Methanococcus maripaludis: one gene and its partner. The protein of the gene in region 1 binds, or shares a complex with, the protein of each later gene. Links are inferred from orthologs where the notes say so. Each region holds a gene or a part of one and is shown in the gene's direction. Other genes may lie near its edges. The genes, in order: HNP90_RS00955 and HNP90_RS06330.

The links.
Region 2: HNP90_RS00955 (region 1) and HNP90_RS06330 share a complex: the UniProt entries of both Methanocaldococcus jannaschii proteins name them as parts of the RNA polymerase complex. The link is inferred for Methanococcus maripaludis from one-to-one orthologs.

Annotation. Positions count from the first base shown.
Region 1 is NZ_JACDUL010000001.1:178,046-184,844, forward strand. The notes cover bases 2,286-5,015. They hold HNP90_RS00955 (DNA-directed RNA polymerase subunit H), read left to right. Parts: upstream 2,286-3,397; coding sequence 3,398-3,634; downstream 3,635-5,015. Other genes in these bases: HNP90_RS00950 (homocysteine biosynthesis protein), read right to left, coding at 2,286-3,144; HNP90_RS00960 (DNA-directed RNA polymerase subunit B''), read left to right, coding at 3,718-5,015. In the rest of the region: HNP90_RS00935 (TIGR00269 family protein), read right to left, coding at 1-877; HNP90_RS00940 (MoaD/ThiS family protein), read right to left, coding at 893-1,147; HNP90_RS00945 (4Fe-4S binding protein), read right to left, coding at 1,191-1,589; more of HNP90_RS00950, read right to left, coding at 1,603-2,285; more of HNP90_RS00960, read left to right, coding at 5,016-5,217; rpoB (DNA-directed RNA polymerase subunit B), read left to right, coding at 5,261-6,799. UniProt on the Methanocaldococcus jannaschii protein: DNA-dependent RNA polymerase (RNAP) catalyzes the transcription of DNA into RNA using the four ribonucleoside triphosphates as substrates.
Region 2 is NZ_JACDUL010000003.1:193,234-201,011, forward strand. What follows is about bases 62-3,020. They hold HNP90_RS06330 (DNA-directed RNA polymerase subunit L), read left to right. Parts: upstream 62-1,375; coding sequence 1,376-1,666; downstream 1,667-3,020. Other genes in these bases: HNP90_RS06320 (hypothetical protein), read right to left, coding at 62-144; HNP90_RS06325 (DUF2067 family protein), read left to right, coding at 762-1,379; HNP90_RS06335 (50S ribosomal protein L1), read left to right, coding at 1,842-2,483; HNP90_RS06340 (50S ribosomal protein L10), read left to right, coding at 2,497-3,020. Outside these bases: more of HNP90_RS06320, read right to left, coding at 1-61; more of HNP90_RS06340, read left to right, coding at 3,021-3,504; rpl12p (50S ribosomal protein P1), read left to right, coding at 3,589-3,888; HNP90_RS06350 (TATA-box-binding protein), read left to right, coding at 4,021-4,566; imidazole glycerol phosphate synthase subunit HisH, read left to right, coding at 4,578-5,189; HNP90_RS06360 (PHP-associated domain-containing protein), read right to left, coding at 5,218-6,117; HNP90_RS06365 (bifunctional ADP-dependent NAD(P)H-hydrate dehydratase/NAD(P)H-hydrate epimerase), read right to left, coding at 6,142-7,656. UniProt on the Methanocaldococcus jannaschii protein: DNA-dependent RNA polymerase (RNAP) catalyzes the transcription of DNA into RNA using the four ribonucleoside triphosphates as substrates.

The DNA of each region.
Region 1 (6,799 bases):
CCTTACAGACTTCGGTTGCAGATAAATCCCCGCAGATTTTACACTCTCCAGTGTAACCCGGAAGTTCGATATGTTCGAGAAGTCTTTCATAACCCCTTACAATTGAATATTTTGCACCAGGGTGGTTTTTTTCCAACGTATCTGTAATTTCACAGACTTCTGATCTAAAAGAAAGACATGAATACGGGCATGGTGACTTGTGGTATTTTAATTCAAGTAAATCTGCAATTAAAAGCACTTCTTCTTCTGGAATTTTTTCTAAAGGTTTTATTCGTTTAACAAATTTAGGATTTTTCAAACTTTTTCCTAAAAAAGCCAGTTTTTTAACGTCTCCTTCGATGTAATTCATCATAACTGCCTGTGCAACATCATCTAAGTTGTGGCCAATTGCAAGATAATCGCATTTTTCTTCAATAGATACCCGGTTTAAGATTTTTCTCCGTATTACTCCACAAAATGAGCATGGATTCATTGTTAAATTTTTTTCTTTTGCAAGTTTTACAATTTCGTCAAGATTTGTTCCAAGATAATCCTTAAAATGAACAATTCTGTATTCGATACCATGTTCTTCGCAGAATTTTACTGCTGCATCTATTCCATCAGTCCTATATCCTTCGATTCCTTCATTAACAATTATTGCAAGGATTTTAGACTTTGGAATCTGTTTGTAAAATTCATTTAATATATGGGCCATTACAAGACTGTCTTTTCCACCGCTTAGGCCCATTGCAACTTTAATATTGTTTTTAAGAACATCCCTTCCAAGGGTTTTTCTAACTTTTCTTTTAGTTTCTTTTATGAAACATGTCCTACAATAATTATTTCCAGAGTGTTTTTGGTAGTATATTGAAGGGCCACCACATTTTTTGCATTTCATAGTAATCACTTTAGGTTATCCGCCTGAAACTGGAGGATATATTCCAATTTCACCACTTTTATTAATTAAATCGTTTGAAGAAACGATTTCAAAGTCTTTTGAAACAATTATTTTTCCGTTTTCAAAATCTTCTTTTAAGTTTAAATTGTAGTCTTTTTCCAAAATTTCAATCAATTCCAAAACGGTTACTTCATCTAGATCTATTGATATTTTTAAACCTTCGCCAAAATCTTCCCTGCATTTTGCAAAGAATTTTATTGTTAAATCCATTAAACCACCTTAAAAAACAGTAAAAAATTAAATTCACTTGAAATTAAATTTCAAATATTTTAATTGCGTTTACAGGGCATATTTTTGCACAGTTTTTACAACCAATACATTCTTCTTCGTCGAGCAATATTTTAAACTCATTATCAACGGAAAGTGCACCAACTGGGCAGTGAACTACGCATGCACCACAATCGATACATTTTTCATCGTCTTTTTGAATCATTTTTGGTATATCTTCTGCTTCACCAAATTTCCTCAAAATTTCGAGTGCTTTTTCGATCTGTCCTTCATCACCAGTTAATTCGAGAATTAAGAATCCTTCTCTTGGTTCCATTTTTGCTTTTAAAATGTTAACCATTACACCAGTTCCCAAAACCACGTTTGAAACTACCGGTTCCCTTACGTTGCTTCCAGATATCCAGTAAAATACTCTTTTTTTCACTTAAATCACCAGATTAAATTTTATGAAGTCCTGTTCTCCCGATAAGTTTTGAGATATCTTCAGCCGAAACTACTCCTAAAACCTTGTTGTTTGAATCCACAACAGGAAGTCCCGAAATATTATTTCTGCTCATTTTTCTTGCTGCCATATCGATAGTCTCATCTGGTGTTGCAGATACTATATATGTGGTCATAATTTCAGAAATTGAATGTTTATCTTGAGCCATTGCTTTTGCAATATCCCACGAAGTAATTATTCCGGAAAGTTTGCCGTTTTCATCGATAATTGGAAGATGGTTGATATTATTTTCAATTAAAATTCTTGAAGCTTCTGTAATTGACATTTTTAAACTTCCAACAACTGCAGGTTTACTTAATATATCCTTTACAAGTTTCATTTTTGCTTTCATCGGTTTTGGAGCTGCACTTTTTAAAGGTTCCAATCTTTCAGTTAACGTAAATTCGCTATTTGAAATCCAATTTTTAAGTTCTTTTGAAATTTCTCTTGAAACTTTATAGCTTGAAACTGAAGCTGTTTTCATGCATTTATCGACTTTTTTACCTTCAACTTCAACTTCAATCGTTACTTTTCCAGATCTTGCCTGTTTGTAATTAGTAACGCCCAGTTCAGGCCTATCCCTTCTAGGAATTCCGTAATCTAAAATCGGAACTGAGATATCTTCGTCTTTTATTGCACATGTTTTTGCAATTTCCGCGTTTAATACTGGAATCGGGATTCCAATTCCCATGTAAAGCGTGCTTCCATATTTAGGAATTGTTGCGCCCCTTAAATATTTAGTACTCATTTCTTTTAAGTCACCTTGAACCATTAAAGTTCCAAATCCACCATTTGGACTGTGTTGGGTTCCAGCACCGGTAATATACCCTTGTGCACCGCCTAAAAATATTTTTGTACCCATTCCTATAGTATTGTAAGTTTTTGTTTCCGTGTTAAAATCATTTTGTAGTGGGTTTAATTGGCCTGCACCAGAATAATTTAAGTTTCCAAATTCTGGAAGCAGTGCCCCCATGTAAGTGTATATTTTTTCTTCAGTACTGTTCGTAGCTCCGTTGTATGACTGGTAGCAATTTCTTGGATTTACCAAAATTGCCTGATTTAAATCATCTAGGGTTATTGTTGTTGAAACTTTTTTTCTAGGGTAACAGTCCGTTGTATAACCTTCAGCAACAAGCTCGATTTCTTTTCCTGCTACAAGGTCTTCAAGTACGTGAGAACCGCCGTATGAAATATCGATATCATCATCGCTATTAGTTTGAGCAGCCCCTAAATACGCATCAACTGCTGCAAGTCCAGAATATGCCTCAACACCATTCAAATATGTCTTGTACATTTTTATTGGTGGATCGGAGTGTCCAAAATTTAAAAATGCTCCGCTTGAACACATCGCTCCAAATGTACCTGTCGTAACTACATCTATTTCAACTGCCGCTTTTTCCGCACCCAGTTCGTCGACTATATCGATCATCTCTTCTGCAGTAACCACAACTGCATCGCCATTTCGTATCTTCTCATTAATTTCGTGAACGGTTTTCAAAATATCAACCTTAATTTTATATATTTAAAGCAGTGAATGTATAATATCTGGACAATAATCCATCGGGTTAGCTCTAGAGTATATATACACTATAATATATAACCGTATCACTATTTTGCTAACTTGAAATAATTTTAGAAATATATATAAAGATAGAAAATAATATATATGAGTTACCACTATTTTTCATGATATTAATATTATACGCATAAATTTATTTTTATAACTATTTTAAACAAATGGAGGCCAAACTGTGAAAGTATCATCACATGCAATGGTTCCGACACATGAGATTATTCCAAGAGAAGAAATACCCCTTTTACTCGAAAAATACAATATAAAATTGCAGCAATTGCCTAAATTGCTCGATACCGATCCACTTGTGCTCGAAGTTGAAGCAGCTCCTGGAGACGTTTTAAAAATAACAAGAATGAGTCCTACTGCAGGCGAAAGCACCTATTACAGATTAGTAATAGCAACTTCACTCTAAATTGCTGGTTAATACCTGCTAAATATTTTTTAAAATTTAAAATAAGCTATTATTCCTTTATCTAAAATCTATGGGGGAAAATCATGGAGTCCCGTGTCGTTGTTGATGCATTTTTTAAAGAAAACAGTTTAGTAAAACACCACATCGATTCCTACGATGATTTTGTGAAAAATAAAATTCAAAAGATCATCGATGAGGTAACTGGTGTCGAAACAGAAATTAAAGGAGGATACAAAGTATCCTTTGATAAAGTGAGAGTTACAAAACCAATAAATAAAGAAGCTGACGGTTCTGTAAAAGAAATAACACCTATGGAAGCGAGAATTAGAAACCTTGCATACTCTGCACCGCTTTACCTTGAAATGATACCGACAGTTGGCGAAGATGAAGAAGAAAAAGTGTTATCTCCTGTTGAAGTTTACATTGGAGAACTTCCGGTAATGCTTGGTTCAGAAATCTGCCACTTGTGCGGAAAATCAGAAGAAGAATTAATAAAATACGGCGAAGACACAAAAGATCCTTTAGGTTATTTTATTGTTAACGGTTCTGAAAAAGCAGTTGTTGCTCAGGAAGACCTTATTCCTAACAGAATTATATGTGAAAAGGTAGAAAAAAACAATAAAATCGTAGATATCGCAAAAGTATTTTCAACCAGACATGGATTTAGGGCATTATGTACTGTTGAGAGAAACCCAGATGGGTTATTAAATGTTTCATTCCCGGGAATGCCTAGCACAATTCCACTAGTTATATTGATGAGAGCACTTGGTGCAGAATCAGATAGGGAGATTATCGAATTAATTTCAGACGAACCAACAGTTGTCATGCAGTTAATTGCAAACTTACAGGAAGCAAGAGAAGAGCATGCAATAAACACGACTGAAGATGCACTCGAACATATCGGAAAAAGAGTAGCTCCAGGACAGCCTAAAGAGTACAAGTTAAAAAGAGCAGAAACTATTCTTTGCAACTATTTATTGCCACACATGGGCGTAGAATCTGCAAAATTAGGTGCTAAATGTAAATACCTTGGAAGAATGGCTAAAAATTCAATCGAACTCTACTTAGGATTAAGGGTTGAAGATGATAAGGACCACTATTCAAACAAAAGGTTAAAATTAGCTGGAGACTTGATGGAAGATTTATTTAGACATTCATTCAACCAGTTGATTAAAGATATCAAATATCAGCTCGAAAGACAAGCAATAAGAAACAAAGAACCTTCAATTCAAGCTGCAGTTAGAAGTGATGTTTTAACTGAAAGAATGAGACATGCGATGGCTACTGGAAACTGGGTAGGTGGAAGAACTGGGGTATCCCAACTTCTCGATAGGACCAGTTACCTTGCAACAGTATCCCAATTAAGAAGAGTTGTATCCCCACTTTCAAGATCACAACCTCACTTCGAAGCTAGGGACTTGCACGCAACCCAATGGGGTAAAATATGTCCGTCCGAAACACCAGAAGGTCCAAACTGTGGTCTGGTAAAAAACCTTGCTGTAATGTGCAAAGTAACTACTGACGAAAGCGACGATAACGTAATAGAATTATTAAAAGAACTCGGGCTCACAAAGGAAAACTAAATTTAATATTGATCGAATTTAGTCAATTAAGAAGGTGGATACCTTGGAAAAGCAGACAAATGTATATGTTAACGGGAAATTGATCGATACCACAGAAGACCCTGAAACACTTGTTAAAAACTTAAGGGACAATAGAAGAAGTGGAAAATTATCGCCAAGCACTTCAATTTCATTCAATGAAGAAAGTAACGATGTTCACATTTCAACTGATGGTGGAAGGGCTGTAAGGCCATTAGTTGTAGCTGAAAACGGTGCTTCAAAATTAACCGAGGAATTACTTGAAAAAGTAGATGCTCAGGAATTAACTTTTCATGAATTAGTGGAATCTGGTGTTATTGAATACTTAGATGCTGAAGAAGAAGAAAACGCAAGAATTGCGATGTATGCAGATGAAGTAACTGAGGAAAACACCCACGTTGAAATCGACCCGCTTGTTATTTTGGGAATCGGTGCAGGTGTTGCCCCATATCCAGAACATAACTCAGCTCCAAGGATTACGATGGCTGCTGCGATGAGTAAACAGTCACTTGGAATTCCTATGGCAAACATAAAATGGAGAATGGATACAAGAGGACACTTACTCCACTATCCGCAAGTTCCACTTGTAAGAACGAAACACCAGGAAATCTTAGGATTTGATAAAAGACCTGCTGGACAGAACTTCGTTGTAGCAGTTATGAGTTACGAAGGCTACAACATGGAGGATGCATTCATTATCAATAAAGCGTCCCTTGAAAGAGGTCTTGGTAGAAGTACTTTTTTTAGAAGCTACGAAAGCTTTGAAAAAAGATACCCTGGAGGACAGCTCGATAAATTCGAAGTTCCTGAAAAAGGAGTTAGAGGATACCGGGCTGAAGAAGCTTACAGAAATTTAGGAGACGATGGTTTAATCGACCTTGAATCCGAAGTAAGATCAGGAGATGTAATTTTAGGAAAAACGTCACCTCCAAGATTTTTAGAAGAACAGGAAATTACCCTTCAAACAAAATCCCAGAGAAGAGATACATCCGTTACAATCAGACACGGTGAAGAAGGAATCGTTGACCTCGTAATTTTGAGTGAAACAAAAGAAGGAAACAGACTTGGAAAAGTTAGAGTTAGAGACTTAAGAATTCCTGAGTTTGGTGACAAATTTGCATCCAGACACGGTCAGAAAGGGGTTATTGGACTTATTGTTCCACAAGAAGACCTACCTTACACCGAAGATGGAGTAATTCCAGATTTAATCATCAACCCGCACGCAATCCCTTCAAGGATGACTATCGGACAGGTTCTTGAAATGATTGGTGGTAAAGTTGGTTCATTAGAATGCAGAAGAATCGACGGAACAATTTTCAGCGGCGAAAGCGAATGGAAATTAAGAGAAGGCCTTGAAAAATACGGCTTTAAGCACCACGCAAAAGAAGCTATGTACGATGGAAAATCCGGTAGAAAATTAGAGTGCGACATTTTCGTTGGAGTTGCATACTACCAGAAATTACACCACCTAGTTGCTGGAAAAATCCACGCAAGAAGCAGAGGACCAATCCAAGTTCTTACAAGACAGCCTACAGAAGGTAGGGCAAGAGAAGGAGGTCTTAGG
Region 2 (7,778 bases), on another replicon or contig:
TGTACTTTCTAAATCACGGTATTTTTCGTGTGATTTAAAAAGTCTTTCTAAATTAAAGCTTTTTTTGATCCTGTTTCGCATACTTTTCCTAAATTTCCAGTGATCAAGCATTTCATTTACACTTGAATATGAAACATGTATCATACTATCCCTCCGTTCTTAATTATAATTTTCTTCAAAACCCGTTAAATAAATTTTTAGAGTTTTAATGGAAATAAAAACATGAATTGATATTATCCTGAATAATTAACGCTTTAAATATAAATATTATTGATTATAATTTATAATTATACGTTTAATTAAAAAAAGGACTTAATTAATCTGATAAAATTTAAAATGGGGATTGTAATAAAAGGGGCGGTGTATATACCAAATAATAAAAACAATAAATGCAGAAAAAATACACCAACGACACAAAAAATAAACTTTTTTAAAATCGGATTACTTTCTTTTTTCAAGATTAGCAGAATAGAATTTGAAGATAGAGGTATCCTGCAAATATTTGAGGTTTTTATCAAACCAAAATAATCAGATAGAAGTTCTGCAGGACAATTTACCCATATGGGCAATAATATATATAACATTTTGACACGACGTTGTATATTTCCAGTTTTAAAAAAACTATTCTTATTTTGCCAACAGTTTTATATTTTTGAGACGTAAAGTATAACTACATAGTTTTATATACGACACGGATTAACTCTTTTGAAGTTTTGTATCTATTTTTGAAGAGACTATTTCGGACCTATCTGGTGAGTATTATGAAAAGAATAATATCAATTAAAGGAACTGAAGAAGAAATTATCGAAATCTGCGAAAGAATATCTAAATTAGGCATTGATTATTCATTTGATGCGAAAGCAAATTATTCAGAGAATCGGGCATATAACAGTGCACGAATAAAGATATTTGGCGATGAAAAGTATAAACTTGCAGAAGATCATAAAAATATCCTGACTATCATCGATACAGTTCATAATAAATACAATAAAGATGCTAAAGGACTATTTGAATACAAATTAAACGATTTAAAATACCCAGTAAACAAAGACCTCGTCTTGGATGCACTCACTGCATTAAAAATTAATTTTAAATATTTAAAAGATGAAAACGTAATCAAGTGTGAACATAAAATAGAAGAGATTAATGGTATCTTAAAAGACATTCTTGATATTTACTCTGAACTCAGCTTTTATAATATTGGATCAAAACCTGTTAAAAACGTAATAACTCTTGCGGCATACATAACAGGGCGAGATATCGATGAATTAATCGAAGAAGGACTTGAAAAAGAACTATTTAGGGAAGAAGACGAGAAAATTGTTCTTAATAAGGATATAGATTTAACAAGAAAAGAACTTTTGAGTGTGAAAAAATGAACTACGTTAACATTCTTGAAAAAAGCAAAAACTTTATCGAATTAGAATTGGTAAATGACGACCATTCTTTGAGCAACTTAATAAAAGAAGTATTGTTATCCAAAAAAGGTGTAATTCTCGCATCATACGGTGTGGAACATCCGGTTTTAGATCCAGATACTGGAAGATACATCTCAAACCCGACAATCATGCTAAAAACCGATGAAAAAACAGATGCAGAAAAAGTTTTAAAAGAAGCTTTAAAAGACATCGTCGATCTCTGCAACAAAACACTTAAAGAATTATAATTAATAATTTAATAGATATAAATTCTTTTTTAACTAAATACTGGCATTTTTAACCCGACTTTTAAAAAATTGACTTCTTTTACCTCAGAAACTTATATATAATAGTAAGCGATAGTATGTCTGCCCCATGTTTAGATCGCATTGGTGCGGTTAAATAATTACAGGAGGCATCAACATGGACAGTGACAAAATACTGAATGCAGTGAAGGAGGCTCGAACTCTTGCTAAGCCGCGGAACTTCACGCAATCCGTTGATCTCATCGTCAACTTGAAAGAGTTGGATCTTACAAGACCTGAAAACAGGTTAAAAGAACAGATCGTTTTACCAAGTGGAAGAGGTAAAGACGTTGCGATTGCGGTTATTGCGAAAGGTGACTTGGCTGCTCAAGCAGAAGACATGGGCCTCACTGTAATAAGACAGGAAGAATTAGAAGAATTAGGTAAAAACAAAAAAACAGCTAAAAAAATTGCTAACGCACACGGCTTCTTTATCGCTCAAGCTGATATGATGCCATTGGTGGGTAAATCATTAGGTCCTGTTTTAGGTCCTAGAGGTAAAATGCCACAACCTGTGCCTGCAAATGCAAATTTAGCGCCTTTAGTTGCTAGATTCCAAAAAACTGTTGCAATCAACACAAGGGATAAATCATTATTCCAAGTGTACATTGGACATGAATCAATGAGCGATGAAGAGCTTGCTGCAAATGCTGAAGCAATTTTAAACGTAGTGTCCAAAAAATACGAAAAAGGACTCTACCACGTTAAAAGTGCATTTACAAAACTTACAATGGGCGCAGCTGCTCCTATTGAGAAATAGAGGGGTTGAAAATATGATCGACGCTAAATCAGAACATAAGATTGCCCCTTGGAAAATTGAAGAAGTTAATGCATTAAAAGAATTACTTAAAAGTACAAGCATTATTGCATTAATTGACATGATGGAAGTTCCTGCGGTACAACTCCAAGAAATCAGGGACAAAATCAGAGACCAAATGACATTAAAAATGTCAAGAAACACACTCATGAAAAGGGCAATTGAGGAAGTTGCTGAAGAAACCGGAAATCCTGAATTTGCTAAATTAGCAGATTACTTGGACAAAGGTGCTGCAATCATTGCTACCGAAATGAACCCATTCAAATTATTCAAAACACTTGACGAAAGCAAAAGCCCTGCACCTGTTAAAGGAGGCGCTACTGCACCATGCGATATTGAAGTTAAAGCTGGTTCAACAGGAATGCCACCAGGACCATTCTTAAGTGAATTGAAAGCAGTTGGAATCCCTGCTGCTATTGATAAGGGTAAAATCGGAATCAAAGAAGACAAAGTCGTCGTTAAAGAAGGCGAAGTTGTCTCACAAAAGCTTGCTGTTGTACTCTCTGCATTAGGTATTAAACCAGTTACAGTTGGTTTAAACGTACTCGGAGTTTACGAAGATGGTGTTATATACACTGAAAGCGATTTAAAAATCGATGAAGAAGAATTCATCGGAAAAATTCAAAAAGCTTACACAAGCGCATTCAACTTGTCAGTTAACGCTGTTATCCCAACAAGCGCGACAATTGAAACAATCGTTCAAAAAGCATTCAATGATGCAAAAGCTGTATCAGTTGAAAGTGCATTCGTAACAGATAAAACCGCTGATGCAATCCTTGGAAAAGCTTACGCTCAAATGATTGCTGTTGCAGGTCTTGCTGGCGATGACGCTTTAGACGAAGAATTAATAGAAAAAATGTCATCAGGCGCAGCTGCACCAGTTGAAGAAGCTCCTGTTGAGGAAAAGAAAGAAGAGAAAAAAGAAGAAGCTGCACCAGCTGCAGGTCTTGGAATGCTCTTCTAAAATAATTTATAATACAATACAAAAAAATATATATACAAACGGATAATTTCAAAAAAAAGTTCATGCATCTTGGAGGTGTACTTTATGGAATACATATACGCAGCATTATTATTAAATTCCGCAGGTAAAGAAATCACAGAAGACGCTGTTAAAGCTATCTTAGTAGCTGGCGGCGTTGAAGCAAACGAAGCTAGAGTTAAAGCTTTGGTTGCTGCTTTAGAAGGCGTTGATATTGCAGAAGCTATCGAAAAAGCTGCAATCGCACCAGTAGCTGCTGCTGCTCCTGCAGCTGCTGCAGCTGCACCAGTTGAAGAGAAAAAAGAAGAGAAAAAAGAAGACACAACCGCAGCTGCTGCTGCAGGTCTCGGTGCTTTATTCGGATAATTACATTTTCCGAATATTCTCTTTTTATTTTTGGCAAATTAATTTATATATTTAAATATATAATTAAAGATATAAACGTTTATATACTATATAAATAGAAATTTATACCAGATATTTAAACTGGTGAAAATGATGGAACCTGAAATCAAAATCGTAAACGTAGTTGTATCAACGCAGATTGGAACAGATATTGACTTGGAATATGCCGCAGATATATTAGATAACGCAGAATATGAACCTGAACAGTTCCCCGGACTTGTTTGTAGATTGAGCGATCCAAAGGTTGCACTTTTGATATTTAGAAGCGGTAAATTAAATTGTACCGGTGCAAAGAGCAAAGACGATGCAGTAATTGCAATAAACAAAATAATTAAAGAATTACAGGAAGCGGGAATGGACATCATCGACAATCCTGAAGTAAACGTACAAAACATGGTTGCTACAACCGAACTTGGAATGGAACCTAACTTAGACGATATATCCACCTTAGAATGCACCGAATATGAACCCGAACAGTTCCCAGGATTAGTTTACAGATTGAGCGATCCAAAGGTTGTTGTGTTAATATTCGGTAGTGGAAAAGTTGTAATTACCGGATTAAAAAGAATAGATGATGCATACGTTGCATTTAATAAGATTTTGACCACATTAAAAGAACTTGAAGAAGAATTATACTAAACGGGATAATCGTGATTGCAATAATTGATTATAATGCAGGCAACTTGCGGAGTATCGAAAAGGCACTTGAACTGTACACAAAAGATATTGTTGTTACAAGTGACCCCGAAATACTCCTAAGTGCTGACAAACTAGTTCTCCCAGGTGTTGGAAATTTTGGAGACTCCATGAAAAATATTTCTCAAAAAACTGGAGACTGTTCTTTAAATGAAATAATTAACAAATGCGTTCAAAAGGTTCCTTTTTTAGGAATTTGTCTTGGAATGCAGTTGTTACTTGAAAAAAGTGAAGAATGTCCCGAAATTCCCGGTCTTGGAGTAATAAAAGGAGACGTTATAAAATTTAGACATTCTGAAAAAATCCCCCATATGGGCTGGAATACAGTAAACCAGGTTCAAGATATCCCCCTTTTTGAAGGAATAGCAAATAATGAATATTTTTACTTTGTACATTCATATCACGTGAACCCTTCAGAAAAGGACGTGATTTCAGGAACTACTAATTACGGCTACGAATTCCCCTGTGTTTTAAATAAAAAAAACGTTTATGCTACCCAGTTCCATCCTGAAAAAAGTGGTAAAAACGGTTTAAAAATGATTAAAAACTTTGTTGAATTAATTTAATCATTTAAAAAATAAAAAAACTTAAAAACTAAATAACTTCTTGAATTACTTCTTTTAATTTCTGTTTTGCTTTTTTCTTAAGATATATATTTCCTAAAAACCCTGCAACAAGTGGGAGTGGCGTTCCAATATACATCAACCCGCCAAATGCTGCGAGACCTTTTTTAAATTTCGAACAGTTGTAGTTTACAATATTATCTTCTTTTTTAACCATTGATTTTAAAAGCGCTTTTTCTGAAGCATAGATAACATTGTAACTCCACAGAATTATATCTGAAAGTGGGGTTGGAGTTCCTTCGTAAGTTGTTTTTCTGTGCTTTATAGCATTAAATAAATCATCTGCACAGTTTCCTTCAAATTTAGTGTTTCCATTTCCAATCATTCTTGCTAAATGCGCATCACTATTTCCTAAAAATGCAAAAGGGGACTTGTGGTAGTTTTTCAAAACCTTATCGAGTGCAATGTTGTTTACAATTCCATCTCTATGGTATGCATTGTAAACTTCAACACCATCAAAATCAAGTTCAAACATCTTATCTCCGATTGCCTCACAAATCGGGCTGTATGGGTGGGGACATACTGCAAGTCCACCCTGTTCATGGATTCTTTCGATGGTTTCTTCAGCGCTCAATCTTTTTGGGATATCTTCATTTAGGTATAACCCCAAGATTTCACCGTCTTTTGACATTATCTCGCTTCCAACTACAACTTCGATTCCGAACTCTTTTTCATACTTTTTCGTTTCAAGAGCTCCTTTAATAGTATTGTGGTCAGTTACTGCAATTATGTCCATATTATTTGCTTTTGCACATTTCAATACCTTTAAAGGTTCTTCGACAGAATCTGGAAATTTTAATCCCATGTATTTCATCATTCCAGAATATTTGGTGTGAATGTGCATGTCTGCCTTAAATACGTCATTTTCCATGAGGTCCCTCAATAAATTATTGCATTAAATTAGTAGATCTTTAAGTGCTTTTGGCAATATTTTGATGATATCTGTTGAATTATAATAGTATCCAAACTCTTTTTCCAGCATATCTCCACAGTATCCGTTTATGTACGTTCCACAGCATGCTGAAGGAAATGCATCATTGCAAGAATAAATTGCACCGATAATTCCGCATAATATATCTCCAGTTCCCCCAACAGTCATTCCTTGGTTTCCAGTAATGTTCATTTTGATGCTATCAGAATTAAACACGATATCAGTACTGCCTTTTAAAACTACGGTTGACTTAAATTCTGAACTTTCGATATAATTTTCGATGTATTCAAATTCTTTTTTGTGCGGGGTAAATATAAAATTATTTCTAAATTCAAAATTTTCATAATCTATCAACTTTATTGCATCCGCATCAATAACTACTTTTCCATTTATTTTGTTAATGTAGGAATTTACAAACTCTTTTGTATCAGAATTTAAAGAAATCCCGCTTCCTAAAACCGTGCAATCGTAATTTTTAGACAGATTTAAAAGTTCTTCTACATTTTTATAGCCGATATAATCCCCATTTAATTCGTATGGCATTAATTCAGGATAATTTTTAACTGTATTCATAACTTTTGAAACTGAAGCAACTGTAACAATATCTGCAAATTTAGAAGCTGCAAGGGCTGAAAAAACAGGAGCACCGTGATATTCTTTTGAGCCCCCAATGATCAGCACTTTTCCATTCTGCCCCTTATGAGAATCGGGTTTTCTTTCGTTCAACAAGTGAAAATCCCCTTTTCCAATCATATTTTCAATATATCTTGGAATTCCAATACTTTTCACAACAAAATTTTTATTTTTATTTTCAAATTTTCGTTTGTGAAGTATAACTTCCAGATCGGACTTTAAATTTCCTGTTTGAATATCTACACTGAGTATTTTCAAATTTTCATAGTATTTGGACTTTAAAACATTTAAATAATCAACTATTATTGAATAAGGATTTTTTAAAGTTCCAATAACTCCTGTTCCAAGCATCGAATCAATTATCAGTACATTTTCATTTTTTAATTCCTTTTCAATCTGTTTTATTAACTCCATTACATTTTCATTTTCTAAAATATTTAGGTAATCCAGAGCACCAAAAAATTCCATATATTTTATGATGTTAAAGTTAATTTGAGTTTCAGAAGTTCTTATTTTTTGTTCATTTCCAATTAATACGACAAATGTAGCAAAATTATTCGCTAAGTGTCTTGCAATAACAAAACCATCTCCACCATTATTTCCAGTACCGCACAATACATACGCTTTTGAAAAATCAAAGTTTAAATTAACAATTTCTTCATAAACTGCCGTTCCAGCGTTTTCCATTAACTTTTCTTTTGAGATTCCGTACTGTTCAGAATTTTCGTCAATTACCTTGATTTCAGAAGAAGATACGTCGTTTTTATCATTAATCTTGAGTTTTTCTCTTAGCTGTTCGAATTTTAGAATATTTCCTCTTTTCTGAACGCATTTGATGTCTTTCATGCCTTTCAACACCTGAAAACTGAATTTATTATTTGACTTAAATCCGAAAAATTCATATATTAAATTAAACTGTAATTAGGTATTGTTAATTATTATTAATTATAATTATATTTATCAAAATA